4 regions of the Nocardioides sp. YJ-D4 genome follow, and region 1 is predicted to be linked to each of the others. Evidence: predicted binding sites of a transcription regulator. Region 1 holds the regulator's gene; each other region holds the start of a gene.

The links. Region 1 encodes LexA, which represses DNA repair genes until DNA is damaged. Its sites were predicted from a motif close to TCGAACANNTGTTCGA; they were not measured.
Region 2: ACW14X_RS06185 (DUF222 domain-containing protein) is a predicted target of LexA. The motif match lies at 3,522-3,537, and genes of this name have one in related genera.
Region 3: ACW14X_RS13980 (DUF222 domain-containing protein) is a predicted target of LexA. The motif match lies at 4,244-4,259, and genes of this name have one in related genera.
Region 4: recA (recombinase RecA) is a predicted target of LexA. The motif match lies at 1,199-1,214, and genes of this name have one in related genera.

The regions. Positions count from the first base shown of each region.
Region 1 is NZ_CM132932.1:2,281,018-2,288,145, forward strand. It holds gene ACW14X_RS10835 (vitamin B12-dependent ribonucleotide reductase) at 1-2,759, opposite strand, end outside; gene nrdR (transcriptional regulator NrdR) at 2,924-3,424, opposite strand; gene ACW14X_RS10845 (hypothetical protein) at 3,823-4,719, shown strand; gene ACW14X_RS10850 (LysM peptidoglycan-binding domain-containing protein) at 4,833-5,210, opposite strand; gene lexA (transcriptional repressor LexA) at 5,393-6,160, shown strand; gene ACW14X_RS10860 (alkaline phosphatase D family protein) at 6,247-7,128, shown strand, end outside.
Region 2 is NZ_CM132932.1:1,293,268-1,300,395, reverse strand. It holds gene obgE (GTPase ObgE) at 1-321, shown strand, start outside; gene proB (glutamate 5-kinase) at 419-1,531, shown strand; gene ACW14X_RS06195 (endonuclease/exonuclease/phosphatase family protein) at 1,611-2,585, shown strand; gene ACW14X_RS06190 (GNAT family N-acetyltransferase) at 2,598-3,137, opposite strand; gene ACW14X_RS06185 (DUF222 domain-containing protein) at 3,587-4,858, shown strand; gene ACW14X_RS06180 (phosphotransferase enzyme family protein) at 5,528-6,343, shown strand; gene ppk2 (polyphosphate kinase 2) at 6,348-7,128, opposite strand, start outside.
Region 3 is NZ_CM132932.1:2,946,668-2,953,795, reverse strand. It holds gene ACW14X_RS13990 (class I SAM-dependent methyltransferase) at 1-504, opposite strand, end outside; gene ACW14X_RS13985 (FAD-dependent oxidoreductase) at 653-1,996, opposite strand; gene ACW14X_RS13980 (DUF222 domain-containing protein) at 2,920-4,194, opposite strand; gene ACW14X_RS13975 (ArnT family glycosyltransferase) at 4,643-6,664, shown strand; gene ACW14X_RS13970 (glycosyltransferase) at 6,661-7,128, shown strand, end outside.
Region 4 is NZ_CM132932.1:5,476,168-5,483,295, forward strand. It holds gene ACW14X_RS26135 (DUF6153 family protein) at 1-280, opposite strand, end outside; gene ACW14X_RS26140 (DUF4396 domain-containing protein) at 413-1,159, shown strand; gene recA (recombinase RecA) at 1,408-2,466, shown strand; gene ACW14X_RS26150 (regulatory protein RecX) at 2,645-3,226, shown strand; gene ACW14X_RS26155 (phosphoribosyltransferase) at 3,223-3,723, shown strand; gene ACW14X_RS26160 (GNAT family N-acetyltransferase) at 3,747-4,520, shown strand; gene ACW14X_RS26165 (PPK2 family polyphosphate kinase) at 4,539-5,381, shown strand; gene ACW14X_RS26170 (HipA family kinase) at 5,378-6,160, shown strand; gene ACW14X_RS26175 (DUF3037 domain-containing protein) at 6,160-6,570, shown strand; gene ACW14X_RS26180 (sirohydrochlorin chelatase) at 6,643-7,128, opposite strand, start outside.

The DNA of each region.
Region 1 (7,128 bases):
ACCTCGGCCTCGGTCTCCTCCTCGACCTCGGCCTCGACCGGCTCGGCGACAGGAGCAGCCTTGCGCTCCGGAGCCGGCTTCTGGACCAGCTCAGCGGCGGTGGTGCCGTTGCCGAGCTGCTCGTAGGAGCCGGTCTCGAGGTAGCGCTGACGCTCGTCGGCGGAGTAGATGCCGAGAGCCGAGCGGTCCTCGAAGGACATGTAGTCCAGCGCCAGGCGGCGGAAGACGTAGTCCATGAGCGACTGCGCCATGCGTACGTCCGGGTCGTCGGTCAGACCGGCGGGCTCGAACTTCAGGTTGGTGAACTTGGAGACGTAGGTCTCCAGGGGCACGCCGTACTGGAGGCCGACGGAGACCGCGATGGAGAAGGCATCCATGACACCGGCCAGGGTCGAGCCCTGCTTGCCGAGCTTGAGGAAGACCTCACCGAGCTCGCCGTCGGCGTGGGCACCGGAGGTCATGTAGCCCTCGGCGCCACCGACCGTGAAGGAGGTGGTGCGCGAGACGCGGGACTTCGGCAGGCGCTTGCGGGTCGGCGCGTAGACGATCTTCTCGATGATCTTCTCGACGACCTCGGGCTCGACCTCGGCGGCCGCGGCCTCCGCAGCGGCAGCGGTGGAGAGGCCCTGGTCCTTCTTGGCGCCCTCCGACTTGCCGTCGGCCAGCGGCTGGCCGACCTTGCAGTTGTCGCGGTAGATCGCGGTGGCCTTCAGGCCCAGCTTCCACGACTCCATGTAGACCTGCTCGATCTCCTCGACCGTGGCGGTCTCGGGCAGGTTGACGGTCTTGGAGATCGCACCGGAGAGGAACGGCTGGGTCGCCGCCATCATGCGTACGTGGCCCATCGGCTGCAGGGCGCGCTTGCCCATCGCGGTGTCGAAGACCTCGTAGTGCTCCTGGCGCAGGCCGGGGGCGTCGATGACGTGGCCGTGCTCGGCGATGTAGGCGACGATCGCCTCGATCTGCTCGGGCTGGTAGCCCATCTTCTTCAGCGCGCGCGGGATCACCTGGTTGACGATCTGCATCGAGCCGCCGCCGACGAGCTTCTTGAACTTGACCAGCGAGAAGTCGGGCTCGATGCCGGTGGTGTCGCAGTCCATCATGAAGCCGATGGTGCCGGTCGGGGCGAGCAGCGAGGCCTGGGCGTTGCGGAAGCCGTTGACCTTGCCGATCTCGACGACGTCGTTCCACACGCGGGTCGCCGCGTCGATGATGTTGCGGTCGACCGGGTTGATCGAGCGGACCGCGTCGTTGGCGGCCTGGTGCTTGCGCATGACCCGCTGGTGGGCCTCGGCGTTGCGGGCGTAACCGGCGTACGGGCCGACGACACCGGCCAGCTCGGCCGAGCGCTTGTAGCCGGCACCAGTCATCAGCGAGGTGATGGCGGCGGCCATCGTGCGGCCACCCTCGCTGTCGTAGCCCAGACCCATCGCCATCAGCAGCGCGCCGAGGTTGGCGTAGCCGATGCCGAGCTGGCGGTAGTCGCGGGTGGTCTCGCCGATCGCCTCGGTCGGGAAGTCGGCGAAGCAGATGGAGATGTCCATCGCGGTGAAGACGACCTCGCAGGCCTGCTGGAAGCGCACGGCGTCGAAGGTGTCGTCGTCCTTGAGGAACTTCAGCAGGTTCAGCGACGCCAGGTTGCAGGAGGAGTTGTCCAGCGACATGTACTCCGAACACGGGTTGGAGCCGGTGATCCGGCCCGTCTCCGGGTTGGTGTGCCAGTCGTTGATCGTGTCGTCGTACTGCAGACCCGGGTCGGCACACTCCCACGCCGCGATCGAGATCTTGCGGAACAGCTCGCGAGCGTCGATCTCCTCGATGACCTCACCGGTCGTACGCGCTCGGAGGCCGAACTTCTTGCCCTCCTCGACAGCGCGCATGAACTCGTCGGAGACGCGCACGGAGTTGTTGGCGTTCTGGTACTGCACGGACGAGATGTCCTTGCCGCCCAGGTCCATATCGAAGCCGGCGTCGCGCAGCGCGCGGATCTTGTCCTCCTCGCGCGCCTTCGTCTCGACGAACTCCTCGATGTCGGGGTGGTCGACGTCGAGCACGACCATCTTCGCCGCGCGGCGGGTGGCGCCACCGGACTTGATGGTGCCCGCGGACGCGTCGGCGCCGCGCATGAAGGAGACCGGGCCCGACGCGGTGCCGCCGGAGGACTTCAGCAGCTCCTTGGAGGAGCGGATGCGGGAGAGGTTGAGACCGGCACCGGAGCCGCCCTTGAAGATCAGGCCCTCCTCCTTGTACCAGTTCAGGATCGAGTCCATGGAGTCGTCGACCGAGAGGATGAAACAGGCCGAGACCTGCTGGGGGGACTCGGTGCCGACGTTGAACCAGACCGGCGAGTTGAAGGCGAAGTGCTGGTTGACCAGCAGCCAGGTGAGCTCGCGACCGAAGAGGTCGGCGTCGGCGTCGGAGGCGAAGTAGCCGTTCTCCTTGCCGGAGGCGACGTAGGTGTTCACGACCCGGTCGATCAGCTGCTTCAGGCTCTGCTCACGCTTCTCGGTGCCGAGCGCGCCGCGGAAGTACTTGGTCGTCACGATCGTCGAGGCGTTGATCGACCAGAAGTCGGGGAACTCCACTCCGGTCTGCTCGAAGACGGTCTCGCCGGTCTTCCAGTTCTTCTGGACGACGTCGCGCCGCTCCCAGGTGATCTCGTCGTAGGGGTGGACGCCCTCGGTGCTGAAGATCCGCTCGATCTTCAGCCCGGCGCCTGCCTTCGCCGATGCCTGTGCCTCTGCTGCCGTGTCTGTCATTTCGTTCCCCCTGTTGTCATCGATCGCTGTGCCGTACTGCTGGTCGGTGCTGATGGTGGAGTCCTTGCTCTGTTCTATCTGTTTCCGCTGGCTGTGCCGTTGATTGGCCCGAGCAGGTCGCTTCCCCACGGCCTGCCCGGGCCGGTCTGTGTGTCCCGTGGGACCTAGTCGGAGCCCACCGGGGCCTCGACCGGATGTTCTGCCTCGAAGTCCTGGACTTCCCGTTCCGTACGCAGCATCTGGATCTCACGCTCGAAGTCCTCCACCGAGCCGAAGGCCCGGTAGACGCTCGCGAAGCGCAGGTAGGCCACCTCGTCGAGCTCCCGCAGCGGCGCGAGGATCGCCAGCCCCACCTCGTTGCTGGGAACCTCGGCCAGCCCCTGGCTGCGCAGCGCCTGCTCGACCTCCTGGCCGAGGCAGGCGAGCTGGTCCTCGGTGACCGGCCTGCCCTTGCACGCCTTGCGTACGCCGTGCACCGCCTTGTCGCGGCTGAACGGCTCCGCTGCGCCGGAGCGCTTGGCCACCATCAGCTGCATCTGCTCGACGGTCGTGAACCGCTTCCCACATTCCTGGCAGACCCGGCGGCGCCTGATCTGGCCACCGTCCTCGGCCACGCGGGAGTCGAGCACCTTGGTGTCGCTGTGTCGGCAGAACGGACAGTGCACGGTCGAGCCCCTCTCGTGAGACCTGTGGATCCAGGCCGTCTCATTGGCGGCCCGAGCCTGTGGAACCTGTGGATATGAGCGTGAGTCCCTGTGGAACAACACCCCCATCGCTGTGGGCCATCCGCCTGTTCATGTGAACTAGATGTGGATAACTACAGCGGTGTAACTACTAGATGTAGTGGTAACCGTACGCCCGCCCCCACGACGATGCAAGCGAGCGCCGTGTTTACCCGCGTGTCCGGCGTGTCGCCGGTCAAACACCGAAAGATTCCGGTTCAGCGGCGACGGACTGGCCTGGATGAGTAAGAATGACCCCCGTGACAAACATCTCCGGAGGAAATCGCGTCGGGTCGCGGAGAGGCACGCGCCCCAGAAGCGGTCCCCGGCCACCTTTCATCTTGCCTGCGATCGCGACACTGGCCTTCCTCGTCATCTGGGGAGTGCTCGTGTGGGTCGCCGTCGGTTTCGGGGCCGACGCACGGGGAGGCGATTCCGGCGCCTGGGCGAAGCTCGCCATCGCGGCGGTCGTTGCAGTCGCCTGCCTCTTCCTGACCTTCACCTTCGCCGGGAAGGCCTGGCGGGCCTTCTCCGGCTCCCCCACCACGCCACCCGCCGACGACTACGCCGGTAGCCACTCCAACGCCTACGTCGAGGAGCAGGACTACTCGGCCCCGGCCTACTCCGACCAGGCCTACCCTGAGCAGGCCTACCCGGAGCAGGACTACTACGGCACCGGCTCCTACGGCTACGACGACACCGGTTCGTACGGCCGGCACAGCTCCGACACCGGGAGCCAGCCGCCCTACGGCGACACCAGCAACCGCTCGGCCTACACCGACACCGGCTCCCAGTCGCCCTACGGCTACCCCAGCAGCGACCAGGTCTACGGCAACACCGGCAGCCGGGCCGCCTACGGTGCACCGTCCTACCAGCCGCCGACCAGCCCGCCGCCCGCCCCGCAGCCCTACTACTCCAGCCCGCCGACACCGACGTCGACGCCGCAGAGCACTTCGGGGTACGGCTCGCAGGGATACGGCACGGACAGCTACCCCACCCAGCAGGCCGGCTCCCCTCAGTATCAGTCGGGCGCCTACCAGACCCCGACCGGCTACGGCCAGACCGGCTCGCGGGCTCGCCTGACCCAGGACCCCGCCGCGACCCAGGCGATGCCCACCCAGCGCCAGCCCCAGGAACCGACGGCCGAGCCGGACGACGAGTGGCCGCCGCGACACAGCACACGCAACAAGCAGTGGCCGCCTGCCGAGCCGGACAGCCCCTACCGCGGGCGCCACTGACCCGACACAGCGAGAGTGCTGCAGACGCTTCCCATCGTCTGCAGCACTCTCACTTTTCCCCGGTAGCCGGCCGCCAGGGTCGAAGGAGCAGCCGGACATCTATGCGGCGCCGCCTACGGCGCGGTCGGAACGATCAGCGTCTGTCCGGACACGAGCATCGAGGACTCGAGACCGTTGAGCTCCTTGATCCTCTGCTCCATCTCCCGAATCGAGGAGTCGGTGCCGGCGACGGCCTTCGAGGAAATGTCCCAGAGCGTGTCGCCATCGCCGACGACCATCGTGTGGGCGGAGGTGGAGGGGCTTTTGTCGGCACCGTTCTCCACCGCGAACGCCACCCGCGCCCCGATCAGCGCGATCCCGAAGAGCACGACGAGCGCGAATGCGAACACGACGACTCGGCCGCGACGCGTGAGCCGCACGGTCGAGCGACGCACCTCCGGCGCCGGACGCGGCGGCTCGGCTACGGGCAGCACATAGACGGTTGCACTCATCTCACGGCCTCCTGATCACAAGTCTCTCGATCACGTGTTCGATCGAGCACATGTTCGAAGGTAGATCACGTGTTCGAACAACGCAAGTAGCGACCCCAAGAATTTTCGAACGCCGACACGCGCCGCCCGCGAGGTCGAACAAATGTTTGATGTCGTGGTGCCAGAGGGACTAATGTGATGACATGACCACGCAGAAGACAGGCACCGGATCAGGCGGTTCGAAGAAGAGCCGCGTCCGCGAGCTGCCCGACGGGCCGCCGGACGCGACCGGGCTCACGCCGCGTCAGCAGCGCATCCTCGCTCACCTGCGCGACAGCATCGAGCAGCGCGGCTACCCGCCCAGCATGCGCGAGATCGGGGCCGCGGTCGGGCTGACCAGCACCAGCAGCGTCGCCCACCAGCTCCGTGCGCTCGAGCAGCGTGGTCTGATCCGCAAGGACCCGAAGCGACCGCGCGCTCTCGAGGTCTTCCTCCCGGAGGTGATGGCCCACCGCAAGGCCATGTCCGGCGAGGAGCCCGAGTCGACGATCACCGCCGAGGCCGACATCAACCCCAACCCCGACGCCGCCATGGTCCCCCTGGTCGGGCGGATCGCGGCCGGTGGCCCGATCCTGGCCGAGGAGACCTCGAGCCAGCAGAGCATCGAGGACGTCTTCCCGCTGCCCAAGCAGCTGGTCGGCAACGGCGACCTCTTCCTGCTCTCGGTCTCCGGTGACTCGATGGTCGACGCGGCGATCTGCGACGGCGACTTCGTGGTCGTGCGCCAGCAGCCGACCGCCGAGAACGGCGAGATCGTGGCCGCGCTGATCGACGGCGAGGCCACGGTCAAGACGCTCTCCCGCAAGGACGGCAAGGTCTGGCTGCTGCCGCACAACGCGGCGTACGAGCCGATCGACGGCACCCACGCGACCATCCTCGGCAAGGTGACGGCGGTTCTGCGAAGCCTCTGAGCCCTCCCGGAACCAGTCGGGGAACACTGCGTGAAATCCAGCCGCCGGCCCATGACAGGGCCGGCGGCTGCGTCGTTCCATACAGCGTGACCCAGACGCAGATCGACCGCCGGACCCTCATCGCCGCCGGGCTGGCGACCGCCGCAGGGGCCGGAGCCATCGCTCTTCCCGAGCCCGCCGAGGCCGCGGGCAGCACGCTCAACCACTTCCAGCACGGTGTCGCCTCCGGTGACCCGCTCCCGGACCGCGTGGTCATCTGGACCCGGGTCACGCCGACCGCGGACGCGACCCCGGGGTCCGGGCAGGGTGAGGAGGTCCTGGTCCGCTGGGAGGTGTCACCCACCGCCGACTTCGGCCGCGTCACCGCGAAGGGATCCCAGCAGACGGGCCCCGACCGCGACCACACCGTGAAGCTCGACGTCTCCGGCCTGGCCCCGGAGAGCTGGTACTTCTACCGCTTCACCTACAACGGCCAGACCAGCCGGGTCGGCCGCACCCGCACCGCTCCGGCCGCGGACGCAACCCCGGAGAACGTACGTTTCGGGGTGGTCTCCTGCTCCAACCTGCAGGCAGGCTGGTTCGCGTCCTACCGCCACCTGGCCGCCCGCGACGACCTGCACGCGATCCTCCACCTGGGCGACTACCTCTACGAGTACGCGCCCGGCGAGTACGGCTACGGCATGACCAACGAGGACGTCCGGCCGCACGAGCCGGCCCACGAGATGCACACGCTGGCCGACTACCGGATCCGGCACGCGCAGTACAAGCGCGACGCCGACCTCGCCGCCGCCCACGCCCGGCTTCCCTGGATCGTCACCTGGGACGACCACGAGTCGGCCAACGACGCCTGGCTGCTGGGCGCCGAGAACAACGAGCCCGGCGAGTACGACTGGATCGACCGCAAGACCAACGCCAACCAGGCCTATGACGAGTGGATGCCGCTGCGCGTCGACGGCACGGCCACGGTG
Region 2 (7,128 bases), 990 kb from region 1:
GGGGCCCAGGAGGGCGACACCGTCATCATCGGCGACCCGGCCAACGCGGTCGTCTTCGACTTCCGCCCCTCGATCGAGACCGGTGCCGAGATGCTCGGCCGCCGCGGCGAGGACCAGCGCTTCTACGAGGAGCGCCCCGCTGCCGCCCGCCGGCGCGAGATCGACGCCGGGATGGAGACCAAGGAAGAGTACGAAGCCCGCGCCGACGTCGCGCGCCGGTTGCGCGACGGGGCCGGCCCGGTGGCGTACGAGATCGGCGGGGAGGACGACCCGGATCGCGACTGGGCCGAGAACGACCCGTCGGCGGATTCGGAGCGGTAGCGCGCGCTCGACCAGCGGAAACGTGCGCTTCGTCCGGCGCGAGCGCCGGTAGGATCCGGCGCAGCGAAGTGTGAAGGCTGACGTACGAGGGGGATCGGTGCAGCGCGAGGTCGTGACCGGGGCACGCCGGGTGGTGGTCAAGGTCGGGTCGTCGTCGCTGACCACGGCTGCGGGAGGCATCGACCCGGCCCGGGTCAGCGCGCTGGTCGACGTACTCGCCAAGACCCGCGCCACCGGGGCGGAGGTCGTGCTGGTCTCCTCCGGGGCGATCGCGGCCGGGCTGTCGCCGTTGGGGCTGGCCAAGCGTCCGCGGGCGCTGGCCAAGCAGCAGGCGGCGGCGAGCGTGGGGCAGGGGCTGCTCGTTCACCGCTACACCGACGAGCTCGCCCGGCACGGCATCATCGCAGGTCAGGTGCTGCTCACTGTCGATGACCTGAACCGGCGGGCCCACTATCGCAATGCCGACGCGACGCTGTCGAAGCTGCTCGACCTGGGTGTGCTCCCGATCGTCAACGAGAACGACACCGTGGCCACCTCCGAGATCCGGTTCGGCGACAACGACCGGCTCGCGGCGCTGGTGGCCCACCTGGTGAAGGCCGACCTGCTGGTGCTGCTCAGCGACGTCGACGCGCTCTACGACGCGCCGCCGTCCCAGCCCGGCTCGCAGCGGATCGACGAGGTCGCCTCGCTGGCCGATCTCGATGGCGTGACCATCGGGAAGGCCGGCGCCGCGGGAGTCGGCACCGGGGGGATGGTGACCAAGCTGGAGGCCGCCCGGATCGCCGTCGACGACGGTGTCCCGGTCGTACTGACCTCGGCCGCTCAGGCAGAGGCCGCGCTCGCGGGCGAGCCGGTCGGCACCCTGTTCCATGCCGTCGGCAAGCGGCGCCCGGCGCGGCTGCTCTGGCTTCAGCACGCGACCGAGCCGGTCGGCTCGATCACCGTCGACGCCGGGGCGGTCGCCGCGATCAGTCGCCGCGGTGCATCGTTGCTCGCCGCGGGGGTCACTGGCTCCTCCGGCGCATTCCATGCCGGTGACCCGGTCGACGTCGTCGACCCGTCGGGCGTGGCCGTCGCGCGCGGCCTGGTGAACTACGACGCCGACGAGATCCCGCGGCTGGCCGGGCGTTCCTCCGGCTATCTCGAAGCCAATCTCGGGGCTGCGTACGCTCGGGAGGTCATCCACCGCGACGACCTGGTCGTCCTATGAGCGAGCGCCAGCGAGCGACCGTCGAGCACTCCACGCGGCTGGCTCCGTACTCTGGCGCTTGCGCTACGGAGGTGGCCGCGTGAGCCGAGCTCGGTGGGTGCCGTTGGCGCTGGCGTGGGGAGTGCTCGTCCTCTGTGGCCTGCCGGCGCTGGCGATCACGTTCTCCCGGGCACTGGCGAGCACGGATCTGCGGGCGGTGCGCCTGGCCGCGTTCGCGCCCTTCGGCGTCGGGATGTACGCCCTGTGCCTGGTCGCGGTCCTGGTTCTGGTCTGGCTGGCCAGCGGCCCCGGGCGGATCCGGCTGGCGGTCGTCGCCGGGGTCGTTGCGCTGCTGCTGGCGGTGCACGTGGCCTGGCAGGCGCCGCTCTACGCGGGGTCCCGCGCGACCAGCGCGGGTGAGCCGCTGACCGTGATGACCACCAACCTTCTCGAGGGCAAGGGCGACACCGATGTCGTGGTCGAGACGGTGCGTGCGCACAAGGTCAACGTGCTCGCCATCCAGGAGATCACCCCGGAGGCGTTCGCGAAGCTGTCGAGGACGCTGCGCGACCAGCTGCCCTACTGGATCGGCGAGGCCGCCCCCGGCACCGCGGGCACGATGATCTTCGCCGACCAGCCGATCACCAAGTCGCGCCGGATCGCGACGGAGATGGGGTCGTGGGTCGCCGACGTGGGGGAGCGGCGGGTCGTCGTCGCGCATCCGGCGCCGCCCACGCTCGCATCCTGGCCGGCCGAGCAGGAGCTGATGATCGAGGAGACGGCCGCGGAGAAGCCCGACCTCGTCCTCGGTGACCTGAACGCCTCGCTCGACCACCACACGGTCCGCCGGCTGCTCGACGACGCAGACCTGCAGGACGCGGCCCGGGCCAGCAACGCCGGATGGCAGCCCACCTGGCCGACCGAGGGGTTCGCCGGCGTACCTCTTCCGCCGTCGACCGCGATCGACCACGTCCTGATCGGGGATGACCTGGTCGCGCTGGCGACGGAGACGGTCGAGGTGCCAGGCTCCGACCACCTGGCGCTGGTCGCCTACCTCGGGACTCCCGAGGAGTGAGGCTCCGCCGGGCTAGCTGCTCTTGAGCACCCCGAACCACTGCTCGGCACCGAAGCTCAGGAACCGCTCCACCTCGACGAACCCGAGCCTGCGGGCCAGGCGCAGGGAGCGCTCGTTGGCGACCTGGGTGGTGAGGACGACCGGCTCGCCCGGGAGCGTCTTCTCGATCCAGCCGAGCGCGGCTCTGGTCGCCTCTGTCGCGATGCCCGCGCCCCACGATGTCCTGAGAAACTCATAGCCGAGCTCGACCTCGTCGCCCTCCTCGCGTACGTGGTGCGCCCACGCCCGGTCGCGGCGCTGGATCGTGATCCTGCCGATGAACTCGCCCGCGTGCTCGACGGCGAAGATTCCGGGCCTGGTGTTCGGATCCTCCGGGATCAGCTCTTCCAGCTCTTCTCGGGTGTGCTGTGGGCCGCCGAGGTACGCCTGCACGGTCTCGTCCGAGAGGAGCTCTACCAGTCCAGGTCTGTCCTCGGGTTTGGTGTGTCGGAGGATCAGGCGCTCGGTGTGGATCGGGGCTGGGGGCCAGGGGACGTCGCCCAGGGGTTTCATGTTCTTGGACGGTAGCTGGGTTCGGGGTTGGGCAGGTTCTTTTTGGGGTACGTGGGTGGTTCTGGTTTGTCCTAGCGCTGTGATTTGGGGCTGGGGTGGGCCGCCGACCCGTTCTTTGAGGGTCTTCTCGACGCACCCCGGAGTCAAGGACGGCCTTCGGCCGCCGGCTTCGCCGGCCGCTTCGCGGTCCTTGACACCGGGGCCCGTCGAGAAAGATTTTGGCTGGCTATCGGGGCGGCGGCCCGGGTGTGGCGCAGCGGAATCTTGCTTGGGACAGGTGATGTTAATGGGGCGGAAGGGTGGCCCTTCGGGCCACTTACCATCCACAGATACGAGGTCGTTCGCTCACTGCGAAAACGGCGGTTGATCAGGGAAAATAGATGGTCAAGCAGGTGTTGGAAGCGTAGAATCGGACACATCACAGCACACCTCTGAAGGAGAGGGCAGCGATGAGTCTCGGCCGCTCGATCGACCCCTGGGGCACCAACCCCGAGGATGCGATCGACGCTGCCCTGGCGGCCATCGAGACCGCCCTTCAAGATCTCCTCTCGACCGATCCGGCCTATTGGCGCACGGAGCAGAAGAAGGATCTGCTGGAGCGGTTGGAGAAGCTCCAGGCCCAGCAAGCGGCATTGAAGCTGCGGGTGCTCGCGTCTGCTGGCGATATTGCTGAGGAGACCGGCGCGAAGGACGCCTCCGGGTGGATGCGGACCGACCTCCTGGTCGACAAGGGCGTGGCTTGCTCGCAGATCAAACTCGCGGCAGCGGTGACCAAGTACGACCTCGTGGCTGACGGCCTGGCCGAGGGTGTGGTCTCCCAGGACAAGGCCCGGGTGATCACCCAGGCGCTCGACCAGATCGAGGCCGATCCCGCAGCGAGCGCAGAGGACCTGGTCCTGGCCGAGAAGCTGCTCGTGGACTATGCCGCCCGGTTGACCGCGAACGAGTTGAAGATCGTCGGCCGCCGGATTCTCGCTGAGATCGACCCGGAACGATTCGAGGCCGCCGAAGCAAAGGCGCTCCAGCGCGAAGAGGAGCACGCCCAGCGGCGGACCTTCTTCCAGTCTCGTGACAACGGCGACGGCACCATCGACATCCACGCGAGGGTCTCGCGTGCGATCGGGATGCGGCTCCGCACGTTGTTGGACTCGTTGGCCCAGCCCAGGAAGCTCTCGGCCGAGGACAAGGGCCGCAAAGCCCCCTACGACCGGCTCCTCGGGCAGGCGTTCGCCCGGGTCATCGAGACCTACGACGTCGACCAGCTGCCCCGCCACGGTGGCCACGGGACCACGGTGTTCATCACCATGAGCCTCGAGGACCTCCGCAACGACCTCGGCACCGCCGCCCTCGGCTTCGATGGGGAGCAGATCACCGCCGCGGAGGCCCGCCGGATGGCCTGCAACGCCGACCTCGTCCCGGTCGTGCTCGGCACCGACTCCGAGATCCTCGACTTCGGGCGGACCGCGAGGTTGGCGTATCCGGTCCAACACAAGGCCCTCCGGTTACGGGACAAGTGTTGCCAGGCCGAAGACTGCGACGCCCCCGCGGCCTGGACCGAGGCGCACCACCTGAAACCGTGGTCTGAGGGCGGCCTCACGAATCTGGCGAACATGGTCTTGTTGTGTGCGAGTGATCATCGCCGGATCCACGATCCCGACTACGTCTATGAGCGGCTCCCGGATGGGCGGATCCGGTTCACTCGGCGCACCCGAACCAGCTGATCCCCGGGCGGCGGGCTCCGGCGCGTCATCGGTCCGGGCCTGCGTCGCCGTGCCTGTACTCATCCGAGCCCCCGGTGGGCCGATCGCTGAACTGCGTCCTCACACCGTCCTGTCGTGCCACTCCTACCGGGTGGCTAACCTGCCGATGCTATGCGGCGGTGAGGGCTGATCCGGACGGCGCTGCAGTTGGTGTGCTGGCAGTCCGGGGCGTATCAATCGCCACCTGATGACCCTGCCCATCCGTCCAGGCGACCGCCTGAAACGGGCATGGCCGGTAGCCAGCTGAGGCAGCAGCGTCCACTCTGCCGCGGCCGTCGCCCCCGTACTCCGGGCCACCTTGTGAAGCGTTCACAACGTGTCATCGTCTTGTAAAAGCACGACGAGGCCTCCAGCCTCGAGGACTCACCAACGCCGGTCCCCAAGCACGTACGCAACCAAAGGAATCCGCGCCACACCCCGCCGCCGACCCGATAGCCAGCCAAAATTCTCGACGGAGCCCGGTGTCAAGGACCGCGAAGCGGCCGGCGAAGCCGGCGGCCGCAGGCCGTCCTTGACTCCGGGATCTGGCGAGAACACCCTCCCGAAAGGGTCGGCGGCCATCAGCCATTCGAGATCGAGCACCACGCAACACCTCATGACGGCCAGACCCCACCTGCTTGACTGCAGGCTATGACCGACGTCGAAGAGCTGCCGAAGATCAGCATGCTCTGGGAGTCCGCCGACCCAGGTGCCGCGCTCATCGAGCGGTTCGGTTTCGCTTCCGCAGCCGAGGCGATGGACTGGGTGACCGGCGTACTGGCCGAGCACTGGGGGCTAAGGGTGGACGCGTGCGAGCGGCTGGTGATCAGTGATGCCAACTGCCTGGCGTGGCTCGTCGTCGACAGCTCTCGGATGATCGCCAAGTGGTCGATGCGCCCACGCGTGTTCGCGCGCTTGGCGGCGATCGCACGGCTCACGTTGTGGCTGGGCGAGCGTGGGATACCTGTGTCGATGCCGCAGGCGGCTCGGGACGGCAGGGTCCAGGTGGAGGTCGACGGGTTCTCGCTCGGGCTTCAGCGGGTGGTCGATGGGGAGCTGTTGGACGTCACCGATCCCGTTCAGGTCCGGGCTGCGGGTGAGATGCTCGCGAGGATGCATGCCGCGATGGCCGACTACCCGGAGCGGATCCCCACCGACGAGCCGCCGACACTCGGCGCCCAGCTGGTCGGCAACGACTTCAGGTCGGCGAACATCATCTGGTCAGGCGGCAAGATCACGGCGGTCCTCGACCTGGAGGAGACGACGTACCGCCGCCGGGTGGACGACCTCGCTCAGGCCGCCGTCCTGCTCGGGACGCGCTACCACCACTGGCGCCCGACACCGGCCGACGTGCGCCGAGCGTTCGTCGCGGCGTACGACTCGGTTCTTCCGCTGACCGAGGACGACGCCGGCTCGCTCGCGGACGGCATCGAGGCGCACGTGCGGAGCATCCGGTGGCCAGGCTGATCCATCAGTCGCCGACGGCGTCGATGCCTCGCTGGACGATGAGGGGGTCGGGGGTGCCGACGACCTCGGGGTCCTTCTCGTCGTAGTCGTGGTGGGCGAGGAAGTAGCGCATCGCATTGAGGCGGGCGCGCTTCTTGTCGTTGGAGCGGATCGTGGTCCAGGGCGCCCAGTCGGTGTCGGTGCGGCGGAACATCTCCTCCTTGGCAGCCGTGTAGGAGTCCCACTTGTCCAGCGACTGCACGTCGATCGGGGAGAGCTTCCACTGCCGTACCGGGTCGATCTGGCGGATGATGAAGCGGGTCCGCTGCTCCGACCGTCCCACCGAGAACCAGAATTTCGTGAGCGTGATGCCGGAGTCGACGAGCATCTGCTCGAAGAGTGGCACCTGGTGCATGAACTGCTCGTACTGGTCGTCGGAGGCGAAGCCCATGACCCGCTCGACGCCGGCGCGGTTGTACCAGGAGCGGTCGAAGAGGACCATCTCGCCGGCGGTGGGCAGGTGCTGGACGTACCGCTGGAAGAACCACTGCTGCGACTCCCGGTCCGACGGCTTGGACAGCGCGACCGTGCGGGCGTAGCGGGGATTGAGGTGCTCCATGAAGCGCTTGATCGTGCCACCCTTGCCGGCCGCGTCCCGGCCTTCGAAGATCAGCACGTGCTTGCCGCCGACGCGGTCGTTCCAGCGCTGGAACTTCAGCAGCTCGACCTGGAGAAGGTACTTCTGCTCGTCGTAGACCTCGCGGGCGATCCGCTCGGTGTAGGGATAGTTCTCGCGCCAGGTGTCG
Region 3 (7,128 bases), 670 kb from region 1:
GCCGAGAGGGAGGTCGGGAACGACGTCTTTCAGGCCTTCGAGAAGCGCGTCCCCAACCGGCGCGGGCGGCTCATAGACGTTCCAGAAGGCTGCGAACAGCCCGCCGGGACGGAGCAGGTCGCTCACCTTCGCTGCGCCGGCAACCGGGTCCACCCAGTGCCAGGCCTGCGCCGCGACGACGGCGTCGAACGTACGCCCTGCGGCATCCCAGTCCTCGAATCGTGACTCCTCCACGACGAGCCCGCGCGAACGTGCGTACTCCGCCATCCGCGCGTCCGGCTCGACGCCGAGCACGCTCGCGCCGGCCGCCTGAAGCTGCCTGGCCTCGATCCCGGTCCCGCACCCGACATCCAGCACGTCGGGCCCCGGGGAGAGCTCCAGGATGCGGGCGATCAACTCGTCGGGATAGGCCATCCGCGCTCGGTCGTAACGGTCGGCGTCTGCGCCGAACGACTCGGCCATCTGTCGCTGTCGGTGAGCGGCTTCGGATCCAGAAGTGACCACGCGTCAACTCTAGGTTGACGCTCGCGATGCGTCAACCTGTGGTTGACGAGTGACTGCGCCTATCGTGCGGGACGCGCGCGTAGCGGCGGGAAATGCGACGCGGGCCGGTCATCCGTGTGGATGACCGGCCCGCTGCGTACGGCGTGTGTCAGTGGTTGGAGATCTGGATCATCTCGTCGCGGGGGACGACCTTGATCCGCTCGCGGCCCTGGGCCTCGCCGAGCGAGCGCTCGTGGTTGTCGAGCTTCTCCCAGCCCTCGATGGTGGTGAACTCGACGCCCTTGCCGGAGAGGTGCTCGAGGACCGCCGCGGGCGAGCCGAGCTCGGCGGGCTTGAGCTTGTCGAGGTCGTGGAGGAGGTTGTCGATGGTCTCCTTGGCGTCGGACTTGGTGTGGCCGATGAGGCCGACCGGTCCGCGCTTGACCCACCCGGTGACGTACGTCCCGTTGATGTGCTCGCCGTTGAGGTCGAGCACCCGGCCGCCGGCGTTGGGGATGACGCCGTTCTCGCTGTCGAAGGGCACGTCGGGGAGCGCCTCGGAGAGATAGCCGACGGCGCGGTAGACGGCCTGGACCGGGGTGTCGGTGAACTCGCCGGTGCCGGTGACGGTGCCGTCGCCGTTGTATTCGGTCTTCTCGCTGCGCAGCGCGACCACCTGACCGTCCTCGCCGAGGATCTCGACGGGGTTCTGCATCATGTGGATGACGATCTTGTGGGGCTTGTCGCCGGCGGGCGCCTCCATGTACTTCAGGAGGATGTCGGCCACCAGCTTGGTCGCCTTGTGGCTCTGGATCGCCTTCTCGCCGGCCTCGTCGATCTCGAAGCCCTCCTCCTCGACGACGACGTCGACCGACGGGGAGTGGGAGAGCTCGCGCAGCTCCATCGGGCTGAACTTGATGTGCGCCGGGCCGCGGCGGGCGTAGACGTGGATCGTCTTGGCCGGGTTCTTCTTCAGACCCTGGTAGACGTTGTCGGAGATCTCGGTGACCAGCTGCTCGTCGGCGGGCTTGGCCAGCATCCGGGCGACGTCGAGCGCGACGTTACCGGCGCCGAGGACGGCGACCTCCTCGGCGTCGAGGGGCCACTCGCGGGAGACGTCGGGGTGTCCGGCGTACCAGCTGACGAAGTCGGCTGCGCCGTAGGACTGGGGCAGGTCGATCCCCGGGATGTCGAGCTCTCGGTCGGCCATCGCGCCGGTGGCGAAGATGACGGCGTCGTAGAACCGGTGCAGGTCGTCGAGCTTGAGGTCGGTGCCGAAGTCGACGTTGCCGATGAAGCGGATGCTGTCCTGGTTCAGGACGCGCTTCAGAGCCTTGATGATCTCCTTGATTCGCGGGTGGTCAGGAGCCACGCCGTAGCGAACCAGGCCGTAGGGAGCAGGCAGGCGCTCGATGACGTCGACGCGCGCACCAGGGTGCTCCTTCGTGAGGATGTCGGCAGCGTAGATGCCGGCCGGGCCGGCACCGACGATCGCAACGCGGATGTCACGCATAAGGGAGTTCAACCTTCCGTGGATGTACTAAGGCAAGCCTAAAGGGGGTCGTGTAACCCTCCGAATCCGTTCCACCAGGTGGTTACGAGGTCGTGCGTGGGTTCCACGCTCAATACTAGAACGTGTTCTCGTTTAGGGGTTGCCTGGGGACGTGATCTCGGACACGTACGGCGCGTCATCGGGCCTCGATCGGGTCGGGGATGCTTCGAAGCTGGTGGCCGCCGACCCTGTTATCGATGGTGTTCTCGGTGTCGGTCCGGAGTCAAGGGCGGGCTTTGCTGTGGAGCTCTGTGGAGTCTTGGTTTCGGTCTCGGTTCGCCGCGTGGGAGGTGGCCGTGGCTTCGCTTCTGGGTTCGCCGCCGACCCTTGGTTCGATTGTTTCTCGATCGCGCACCGCGTCAAGGACGGGCTTCGCCCGCCGGCTTCGCCGGTCGCCTGCGGCGATCCTTGACCCGGTACGCGATCGAGAAAAACTTGGCCTGTATCGGGTCGGCGGCGAGAGTTTGGCGCAGCGGATTCAGTTGGGTGCGGGCTTGGGGCCGTGGGCTGGTCGTGCGCCGGCGGGTAGTGCTTCGTGGATGCCTATGGCAGTGGGCGCGACCTTGTGAATCGTGCACAAGGTTGCCGTCGGCTCTGGTCGGGTCGGGGTCGGTCAAGGCGGGTCATCAGTTCCCCACCGATCCGAAGAGTTCCCCGCGGGCACAGAGGATCCCCATCCTCCGGAGCGTGGGGAACCTTCACTGGAGTGGGGAAGCGTCCCTACGAGTGGGGAAACGGCGAGCGTGGAGTCCAGAAAGCCGACCGGAACGCTCGTCGAGCATTGGAGCGGCCGGCTTCGGCAAGAACCGAAGACAGGTTGATGGTTGGAGTCATCGGGCCCGAAGGTGGGCAGGACCCGGTGAAATGATTCCTCGCCCAGTCGGTTAGGGGCGACGAGTGAACCTGATGGTCCCATCGGGTAGCCGCTCATGGGTATAGCCGGGTGCGTGGGCCAGGCGGTGATGATGGAGACACAACAACGCCCCGTCCTTCAGGTCTGTCTTCCCGCCGGCGGCCCACGGGTCGAGGTGGTGGGCATCGCACCACTCCGGTGGCATGTCGCAGCCTTCGGCTTGGCAGCACTTCTGCTGCAACCGCATGGCCTTGCGTTGGATGGGCTGGAAGAACCTGCTGCCTCGGCCGGCGTCGAGGACCTCGCTGTCGCCACCGAGGACCCAGGGGATGATGGTGGCGTTGCACGCCATCCGCCTCGCCTCGGCCGCGCTGATGGTGGTGCCGTTGGTCTCGTCGTAGCCCAGGGTGGCGATGCCGAGGTCCTTGCGGAGCTCCTCCAGGGAGATCACCACGTTGATGGTGGTCGCATCACCACCGTGGCGGGGCAGCCCGGCGGGGTCGATCGTCTCGAGCAGCCGGGCGAAGCCCTGGCCCATCAACCGCTCCCACGGCGGCAAGGACGCACCCTTGGCAACAAGCTGCTGCTTACGGGGCTGGGCCCAGGCCTCCACCAGCCGCTTGAACCTCATCCCCATCGAGACCGGCAGCACCCCGTCGAACCCGACGGTGCCGTCGTGGTTGTCCCACACCCGTAGGGCGGTCTTCTGCTGAGCCCGTTCTTCCTCGGCGAGGAGTGCTTTGGCTTCGGCGTCCTCGAACCGGGCCGGATCGATCTCTGCCAGGATCCGTCGTCCGACAATGCGGAGCTCGTTCGCGGTCAGGCGACCGGCGTAGTCGACCAGCAGCTTCTCCGCCAACACCAGATCCTCAGCACTGGCAAGGGGGTCGGTCTCGATCTTGTCGAGGGCTTGGGTGATCACCCGGGCCTTGTCCTGGGACACCACACCCTCAGCCAGGCCGTCAGCCACGAGGCCGTACTTGGCCACCGCCGCCGCGAGTTTGATCTCCGAGCGAGCCACGGCTTTGTCGACGAGGAGTTCGGCGCGCATCCACCCGGAGGCGTCTTTGGCACCGATCTCTTCGGCGATATCGCCGGCCGCGGCGAGCACCCTCAGCTTCAGTGCCGATTGTTGGGCTTGGAGTTTCTCTAACCGCTCCAGCAGGTCCTTCTTCTGGCCTGTGCGCCAGTAAGCGGGATCAGTGCAGAGGAGGTCTTGAAGGGCAGACTCGATGGCGGCCAAGGCAGCGTCGATCGCATCGCCGGGGTTGGTGCCCCAGGGGTCGATCAAGCGGCCGAGACTCATCGCTGCCCTCTCCTTCAGAGGTGTGCTGTGATGTGTCCGATTCTACGCTTCCAACACCTGCTTGACCACCTATTTTCCCTGTTCACGCGCTGTTTTCGCGGTGAGCGAACGGCATCGCATCTGTGGATGGTAAGTGGCCCGAAGGGCCACCCTCACACCCCATCAACCTCACCCGTCCCAAGCAAGATTCCGCTGCGCCACACCCGGGCCGCCGCCCCGATAGCCAGCCAATTTTTTCTCGACGGGCCTCGGTGTCAAGGACCGCGAAGCGGCCGGCGAAGCCGGCGGCCGCAGGCCGTCCTTGACTCCGGGGTTCGTCGAGAAGACCCTCCAAGAACGGGTCGGCGGCCCACCCCAACCCTGAAAACACATCAGCCATCAAAGGCCCATAGCCCACTCACAGCCACAAAAAACGACCCCCACAGCCCCGCCCCCGACCGTGGTCGCCATGACCCAACTCCTCGACCCACCAACGGCGACAACACCGGCGAAGACAAGAAGCTGGCGCCCCACCCCCGAGCGCACAGCGCTCACCATCCTGCTGACCCTCACAGCAGTGGCGTACCTATGGACGCTCTCAGAGTCCGGATACGCCAATCAGTATTACTCCGCCGCCGCACAAGCCGGCGGCGAGAGCTGGAAGGCGTGGTTCTTCGGTGCGCTCGACGCGAGCAGCTCGATCACGGTCGACAAGCCGCCGGCGTCGCTGTGGGTGATGGGCCTGTCCGTACGCCTCTTCGGGCTGTCCTCGTGGAGCATCCTGGTTCCGCAGGCGCTGATGGGCGTCGGGACGGTGGGGCTCGTCTTCGCCCTGGTGAAGAAGGTCGCGCCGTGGCAGGCGGCGATCGCGGCGGGGGCGTTCACCGCGCTGACCCCGGCGGCGGCGCTGATGTTCCGGTTCAACAACCCGGATGCGCTGCTGCTCCTGCTGCTGGTCGGTGCCGGGTTCTCGACGCTGAAGGCGATCGAGACCGGCAGGGGCAGGTGGATGGTGCTGGCCGGTGTGCTGCTCGGCTTCGGGTTCCTGACCAAGATGCTGCAGGCGTTCCTGATCATCCCGGCGATCGCGGTCGTCTACCTGATCGCGGGCAAGGGCTCCTTCGGCAGGAGGATGACCCACGGTATCGCCTGCTTCGTCGCCACGGTCGTGAGCGCGGGCTGGTACATCGCGATCGTCGAGCTCATCCCCGAGTCCTGGCGCCCCTACATCGACGGCTCGACCGGCAACTCGCTCCTCGAGCTGACGCTGGGCTACAACGGTGTCGGCCGGCTCAACGGCGGCGACTACGGCGGCCTCGGCAACGCCGGCTTCTCCAGCGCGGCCGGAGTCCTGCGGCTCTTCCAGGGAGTCTCCGGCGGGATGGTCTCCTGGCTGCTTCCCGCGGCTCTGCTCCTCCTCGTCACCGGGCTCGTCGCGCTGCGCAAGGCGCCGCGTACCGACCTGACCCGTGCCGCGCTGATGCTCAGCGGCGCCACGATGCTCGTCACCGGCCTGGTCTTCTCCTTCATGGAGGGCATCTACCACGACTACTACGTGGTCGCGCTGGCCCCGTGGATCGCGATCACCGCGACCGTCGGCGCAGTGATCATGTGGCGCGACCGCGACAGCCTCTTCGCCCGGGTCACCCTGGCGGTCGCGATGGCCGGCAGCGCCGTGTGGGGCTGGGTGCTCCTCGGGCAGTCGGGCGAGCAGCCGTACGACGCGCTGCGCTGGCCCGTCCTGATCATCGGTCTCGGGGTCGCCGCCGCGTTCGTCTTCGCGGACAGATTCACCCGCCGGGCAGCCGCGGCGGTCCTCGCGGCGGCAGCCGTCAGCGTGGGCCTCGGGCCCGCGGCGTACGCGATCCAGACGATCGGCACAGCCCACACCGGCTCGATCGTGACCGCCGGTCCGTACGAGGGCGGCGGCATGGGCGGGATGCGCGGTGGTCGCCCCGGTGGTGCCGGCGGCCCCGGCGCTCAGACCCAGAACGGAGCCCCGCCGACGGGCCAGATGCCGGGCGGAACCGCCGACGGTGCCACCGGCCAGGCCCCGCAGATGCCCGGCGGTATGCCCGGCGGCAACCCCGGCGGGACCCGCGGAGGCGGAATGATGGGCGGCGGCGCGGTCGACGAGGAGCTCGCCGAGGCGGTGAGCACCAACGCCGGCCATTACACCTGGGTGGCCGCGACGATCGGATCCCAGACCGCAGCCGGCCTCCAGCTCGAGACCGGCGAGGCCGTGATGGCGATCGGCGGCTTCAACGGCACCTCGAACAGCATCACGCTCGAGCAGTTCCAGGAGTACGTCGCCAACGGCGAGATCCACTACTTCATCGCCGGCGGCGGGATGGGCGGCATGCGAGGCGCCGGAGGCAGCAGCGACGAGACCTCCAGCGCCTCCCAGATCAGCGCCTGGGTGGAGGAGAACTTCACCCAGACCACGATCGGCAGCTCCACGGTCTACGACCTGACCGAGGGGGCCGCATGACCGCGGACACGACACTCTCGGGTGGCCTGCGGGTCGTCGACGAGAAGCGATTGCTGACGACGATCGACCTGGTGATCCCGGTCCACGACGAGGAGAAGGGCCTGGAGGAGTCCGTACGCCACCTCGACGGCTACCTGCGCACCCTGCCCTACTCCACGACGATCACGATCGCCGACAACGCCAGCACCGACGGCACCTGGGAGATCGCGGAGCGGCTCGCGACCGACATCACCCGGGTCCGCGCGATCCACCTGGACGAGAAGGGCCGGGGCAGAGCGCTCAAGGCGGCTTGGTCCACGTCACGAGCGGAGGTGGTCGGCTACATGGACGTCGACCTCTCCACCGACCTGCGGGCCCTGCCGCCCCTGCTCGCCCCGCTGCTCTCCGGCCACTCCGATGTCGCGATCGGGTCCCGGCTGGCCCGCGGCAGCCGGATCGAGCGTGGCCCCAAACGGGACTTCCTG
Region 4 (7,128 bases), 2.9 Mb from region 1:
GCAGGAAGGCCGCGCACAGCATCATCGCCGTGTGCCCGTCGCCGCCCGGGTGACCGGCGTCGTCGGCCGCTCCGTGGCCGGTGTGCTCGAGAGCGTGCGTGTGCTCGACATGGGCGGCGGGCAGGCTCAGCGCGCCGTGCTCACCGTCGGAGTCGGTGCCATGGAGGCTCAGCGCATGCATGGCCAGCAGACCGGCGACCGTGACCACGACCGCTGCCAGCAGGCCGGCGCGGGCGACCGCACGGGTCCGCCGCTGTCGTCGTCGCGCTGCCGTCCACACACAGCACACCCTAAGGAGTCCTTCGTGGTTGGACAAAGTGAGGTCTCCGACCGGATGTCGCTTGCGAGTGCATACCCCCATGGGGTATGAATGTCGGGTAGGTACAACGGACCGAACGACCAAGGGAGCGACATGACGTCGCATGACGAGCATCTGCACGCCGGACACGACCACGGCGGGCATCAGCACTCGATGCACGAGGGCCATGAGGGTCATGGCGGCGAGCACTCGGCGCATGACGCGCACGGCGCGCACGGCGCGCACGGCGCGCACGGGGGCGGGGTGAACGCGATGGCGGCCAGCGCCACGCTGCACTGCCTCACCGGATGTGCGATCGGCGAGATCGCCGGACTCATGATCGGCACCGCCATCGGGCTCAGCACCGGATGGACGATCGCCCTGGCCGTCACGCTCGCGTTCGCCTTCGGCTACGCCCTCTCGACCCTGCCGCTCCTCAAGTCGGGCCTGGCCGTCGGTGCGGCGCTCAGCGTGGTGCTGGCCGCCGACACCCTCTCGATCGCCACGATGGAGCTGGTCGACAACCTGGTGATGGCGCTGATCCCCGGGGCGATGGAGGCCGGCCTGGTCAACGTCGTGTTCTGGATCGGGATGATGATCGCCCTCTCGGTGGCCTTCGTGGCGGCGTTCCCGGTCAACCGATACCTGCTCCAGCGGGGCAAGGGGCATGCGCTCACCCACCAGTACCACGGCGCGGAGCCGGTCCAGGAAGGCGTACGCCGCTTCATCCCGTCCTTCTCGAGCGGTGCCCTGGCTGCGGTGATCATCGCCTTCATGCTCGGCGGCCTGTCGGTCGCCGTCGCCGACGAGATGGGTGGCGGCTCGGCCCCCGCCGAGCAGGTCGAGATGCAGGGCCACTGAGGATTCGACGACCCCGACACGCCCGAACAGGTGTTCACATCGAACGCTTGTTCGGGCTAGTGTGTGGTAGTAGGTGGAGCGTGGTTCGTGCTATCGCCCAGGCAAAAACCGGGTCGTGAAACACCGTGCCAGAGGGTCCCGTTCAAAACTGTCGGTGGTCCCGTCTAGCGTCTGCCTTGATGACGACGAAGACACGTGGACAAGCGGCAGGCAAGGGGAAGAAGTCTGCCCCTCAGGAAGGAAAGAACATGGCGGCAGGTGATCGCGAGAAGGCATTGGACGCCGCTCTCGCCAACATCGAGAGGCAGTTCGGCAAGGGCTCGGTCATGCGGCTGGGCGATGAGACCCGGGCTCCGCTGGAAGTGATCCCGACCGGCTCGATCGCGCTCGACGTGGCGCTGGGTCTGGGCGGTCTGCCCCGCGGGCGGGTCGTGGAGATCTACGGTCCGGAATCCTCGGGTAAGACGACGGTGGCCCTCCACTCGGTCGCCAGCGCGCAGCGCGCCGGCGGCATCGTGGCCTTCATCGACGCCGAGCACGCGCTCGACCCGGAATACGCGAAGAACCTCGGCGTCGACACCGACGCCCTGCTGGTCTCCCAGCCCGACTCGGGTGAGCAGGCCCTGGAGATCGCCGACATGCTGATCCGCTCGGGTGCGCTCGACCTGATCGTCATCGACTCCGTCGCGGCGCTGGTGCCGCGGGCCGAGATCGAGGGCGAGATGGGCGACAGCCACGTCGGTCTGCAGGCTCGACTGATGAGCCAGGCGCTGCGAAAGATGACCGGTGCGCTCAACAACTCCGGCACGACCGCGATCTTCATCAACCAGCTGCGCGAGAAGATCGGCGTGATGTTCGGCTCGCCCGAGACCACGACCGGTGGTCGCGCGCTGAAGTTCTACTCCTCGGTGCGACTCGACGTGCGCCGGATCGAGACGCTCAAGGACGGCACCGACATGGTCGGCAACCGCACCCGCGTCAAGGTCGTGAAGAACAAGGTCGCCCCGCCGTTCAAGCAGGCGGAGTTCGACATCATGTACGGGAAGGGCATCTCCCGCGAGGGCGGCCTGATCGACGTCGGTGTCGAGGCGGGCCTGGTCCGCAAGGCCGGCGCTTGGTACACCTACGAGGGCGACCAGCTCGGTCAGGGCAAGGAGAACTCCCGCAACTTCCTCAAGGACAACCCCGACCTGGCCAACGAGCTGGAGAAGCGGATCCTGGAGAAGCTCGGGGTCGTGCCGACGGTCGACGCCCCGGCCGACGGCGAGGCGCCCGTAGCCGAGCCCGCCGGCGTCGAGGACTTCTAGGTCCACAGGCACCGGCTGACCCGTGGCTTCGTCAAGGCCTGACCGTTCGTCCACCCAGGATCCCTGGGTGGACGAACGGCCCGCGCCCGACTGGCTGGGCGACGTCTCGCTCGGCGTAGAAGCCTGGGCCGGCAAAACCCCGTTGGTTGAGCCGGATTCGCGAGGCACGAGCGAATCCGTGTCGAAACCAACACGGTCGCGTCGACGACAGAGCCGCCCCGCAGACCCGGCCGACCCGAAGAACGACCCCGAGCCCGACCACGAGGCGATCGCCCGCAAGATCCTCCTCGACGCCCTGACCGGCCAGGCGCGCAGCCGCAAGGAGCTCGCCGACAAGCTGGAGAAGAAGGAGGTCCCCGCAGCCCTGGCGACACGGCTGCTGGACCGCTTCGAAGAGGTCGGCCTGATCGACGACGAGGCCTTCGCCAAGGCATGGATCGCCAGCCGGCAGCCCGGAAAGGGCCTGGCGCGACGAGCCCTGGCTCAGGAACTGCGCCGCAAGGGCATCGACGACGACGTGGCCCGCGACGCGCTCGACGAGATCGACCCCGACGACGAGCGTGAGGCCGGCCGGCGGATGGTCCGGCGCAAGCTGCGCTCCATGGAGCGCTTCGACGACCAGACCAAGACCCGGCGTCTGGTCGGGATGCTCGCCCGCAAGGGATACGGCGCCGGTGTGGCCTACAGCATCGTTCGCGAGGAGCTCGCTCTGGCCGATGACGATGGCGCCGACGGTCTCGTGTCAGAATCCGACCTGTGAGTGAGCAGCAAGAGCGCGAGATCCTGACCTACGACCTCTTCGGCACCGCAGTGCGCGACATCGCCCAGAAGGTCGTCGACAGCGGCTACGAGCCCGACATCGTGCTCTCCATCGCCCGAGGCGGCCTGGCCCTCGGGATGGGCCTGGGCTACGCCCTCGACGTGAAGAACCTGTCCGCGATCAATGTGGAGTTCTACACCGGCGTCAACGAGCGTCTCGACGTCCCGATCATGCTCCCGCCGACCCCCGCGGCCGTCGACCTGACCGGGATGAAGGTGCTCATCGCCGACGACGTCGCCGACACCGGCAAGACTCTGGAGATCGTCCACGACTTCTGCGAGGGCCACGTGGCCGAGGCTCGCACCGCGGTGATCTTCGAGAAGCCGTGGACGGTGATCAACGCCGACTACGTCTACAAGAAGACCGACCGCTGGATCGACTTCCCGTGGTCCTCCCAGCCGCCGCTCGTCGACCGCCGCGGCGGTCAGGCCCACTGACCCCTCACGGCTAACCTGGGTGCATGTTCACGCCGGTTGCGGTCCACACCGGGACACACCGTCTCGGTGGCGTGACGCGCCCAGGGGAGAGCTGGGCAGCGGCGGCGACGAGGATCGCCGGGCGGCCTGCGTACGCCGTGGATCTCTCCGGTGAGGTGAAGGAGTTCTCCTCCGACCCGATGCCGGTGGTGGCGCTGCGGCCGATGACCCGCGGCGACCTGCCCCACCTGGTCCGCTGGCTCAACGCGGAGCACGTGCACCGGTGGTACGGCGTGGACGGCGACCCCACTCCCGACTGGGTGGCTGACAACTACGGGCCCGACATCGACGGCAAGACGCCGGTGACGTTCTGGGTGATCGAGGTCAACGGGCGCTCGATCGGCTTCTGCCAGGACTACCGGATCAGCGACGAGACGACCGGAGTGAGGCCGATCGGCGAGCTTGCTCGTCCGTTCGCGCCGAACGAGGGAGTAAGCGCGCGAAGCGCGCAGCCCGACTACGCGTTGCTCACCCCCGACCCGGACGCGATCGGCTTCGACTACGCGATCGGGGAGCCGGCCTTCGTGGGCCGTGGTATCGGGCCGCGGATGGCCTGGGTCTGGCTCACCTCGATCCAGCGCCGCTATCCGGGCGCGACGGCCTGCTTCGCGGCCCCCGACCACCGCAACGCCGCCTCGCTGCGGATGCTCGCCAAGGTCGGCTTCGAACAGGGCACCTGGTTCGACGAGCCTCAGCCCGACGGCTCGACGACCACGATGGTCGGCTGCTCGCTGGATCTGCGGCGCGTTCTCGGCTGAGGCGCCTATCGTCTAGTCATGAGCCTTCTTGACGATCTGCGGCTGCCGGCCGGACCGGTGGACCTGCGGAAGTACGACACCAACTCCGCACCCGGCGTCGACGTCGACAAGGAGACCGGCAAGCAGGTGCTCGCCGAGCTCGGGCCGATGCTGCTCGAGCTGCAGACCAAGCTGTTCGCCTCCAGGGAGAGCGACGACCCCAGGCGGGTGCTGCTCATCCTGCAGGGGATGGACACCTCCGGGAAGGGCGGCGTGCTCAAGCACACCGTCGGGCTGGTCGACCCCGTCGGCGTGAAGATCACCAGCTTCAAGGCGCCGACCGACGAGGAGCGGGCCCAGGACTTCCTGTGGCGCATCGAGAAGGCGGTGCCGGAGCCCGGCTACCTCGGTGTCTTCGACCGCTCCCAGTACGAGGACGTGCTGATCGGGCGCGTCCGCGAGCTCGCCGCACCAGAGGAGATCGAGCGGCGCTACGGCGCGATCAACGACTTCGAGAAGCGGCTGGCCGACGACGGCACCGTCATCCTCAAGTGCATGCTGCACATCTCGCCCAAGGAGCAGAAGAAGCGGCTCCTGGCCCGGCTCGAGGACCCGACCAAGCACTGGAAGTACAACCCCGGTGACGTCGACGAGCGCCAGCTGTGGGACAGCTACCGGGAGGCGTACGAGATTGCGCTCGAGCGCACCAACACCGAGTACGCTCCGTGGTACCTCGTGCCGAGCGACAAGAAGTGGTATCGCAACCTGGCCATCGGCGAGCTGCTCCTGGAGACACTGGACCGGCTCGATCTGGACTGGCCCGTGCCCCGCTTCGACATCGCCGAGGAGAAGAGACGACTGGAAGAGGACAGCATCTCGTGAGTCTGGAGACGGTGCGGGTGACTCGGTATGTCACCCCGCTCCGGGAGGGCGGCAGCCTGCCCGGGATCGTGGAGGCCGATGACCTCGGCACCTATGTCTGCAAGTTCCGCGGCGCCGGGCAGGGGCTGCGGGTGCTGGTCGCGGAGGTGATCGTCACCGGTCTGTGCCGGGCGCTCGACATCCCCACGCCCGACCAGGTCGTGCTCGACCTGGACCCCGAGATCGCCCGCTACGAGGCCGACGAGGAGGTCCAGGACCTCCTCAACGTGAGCGCCGGGCTCAACCTCGGCATCGACTTCCTGGCGGGTGCGTTCGGCTATGACGCCGCCTACTCGCCGGACCCGTCGCTGGCCGGGCGGATCCTGTGGCTGGACGCGCTGATCGCCAACGTCGACCGCTCCTGGCGCAACCCCAACATGCTGCTGTGGAACGACGCGCTCTACGTGATCGACCACGGGGCCTCGCTCTACTTCCACCATGTCTGGCCCGGGGGAGGCGGCGACCCGGCGCGCTACGCCGCGCAACCCTATGACACCTCCGAGCACATCCTGCGGGCCTACGCCGCCGAGGCGCTCGCCCAGAACGACGACCTCGCCGCGCGGCTCGACGACGCGGTGCTGGAGAAGGTGCTCGCCGACGTACCCGACGAGTGGCTCGAGCCGGTCCCCGGCTACGACACCCCGGAGTCGCTGCGTGAGCGCTACGTCGCGTTCTTGCGGGCGCGCCTCGACGGCGAGCGCCCGTGGCTGCCCGCGGCCGAGCCCGCCCAGGAGGCGTGATGGACGCCTACCAGTACGTCGTGCTCCGCTGCGTACCTCGCCCCGAGCGCGAGGAGTTCCTCAACGTCGGCGTCGTCCTCCACTGCCCCGAGCAGAAGTTCCTCGCCGCCCGGTGGACGCTCGACGAGCAGCGCCTGGCCGCCGTCGACCCGGGCCTCGACCTGTCCCTCGTCCGGGCGGCCCTGGAGTCGGTGGACCTGATCTGCGCCGGCGCCGCCCACGCCGGCTTCGGCGCGGGCGTCCGCGCCACGGCGTACGGTCTGCGGGCGCTCTCCGACAACGAGTCCGCCCGCTTCGGCCTCCTCAAGGCCCCGAAGAGCACGGTCCTCCAGCCCGGTCCGGTCCACGGCGGCGTGACCGCCGACGCCGACGCCGAGCTGGACCGCATCTTCGCCCACCAGATCGCCTGAAACCCCGCCGAGAATGCAGTTGTGGGCGACGAAACCACAGTTTCGCCGCCCACAACTACCTATTCGCCAGGATCAGACCGGGACGAGCTCGACGGCACCGACGGCGTAGCGGGCCAGGATGGTGCGTGCCACCTCGGGGTGGGCGCCCATCGGGTCGCTGACCGCGACGGCGCCGGCCTCGAGAGCGAGCTCCTTGGCGCGGTCGGGCAGCTGCCCGGGAGCCAGGAAGAGCATGCCGACGGCGATGTGGCGGCGGCCCTCGGCCCGGAAGGCACGGACGGCCTCGCCGGTGGCCGGCGGAGCAGCCGAGGCGTACGCAGCCACGACCGGCAGCTTGTGGTGGGCGCCCCAGATTCGGGCCAGGCGGGCCACCGACTGGTTGGCCAGCGAGTCCGAGGAGCCGGCGGCGGCCAGGACGAGCGCGTCGAGCTCGCGCACCCGCGCGGCCTTGAGCGACGCCCGCAGGCGCTCGTCGAGCACCTGCAGGAAGACGCTCTCGAGGCCGAGGATCTCGCTGGTGTGGATGCGCAGGCCGGAGTGGCGCGCGGTGGCCTCGGC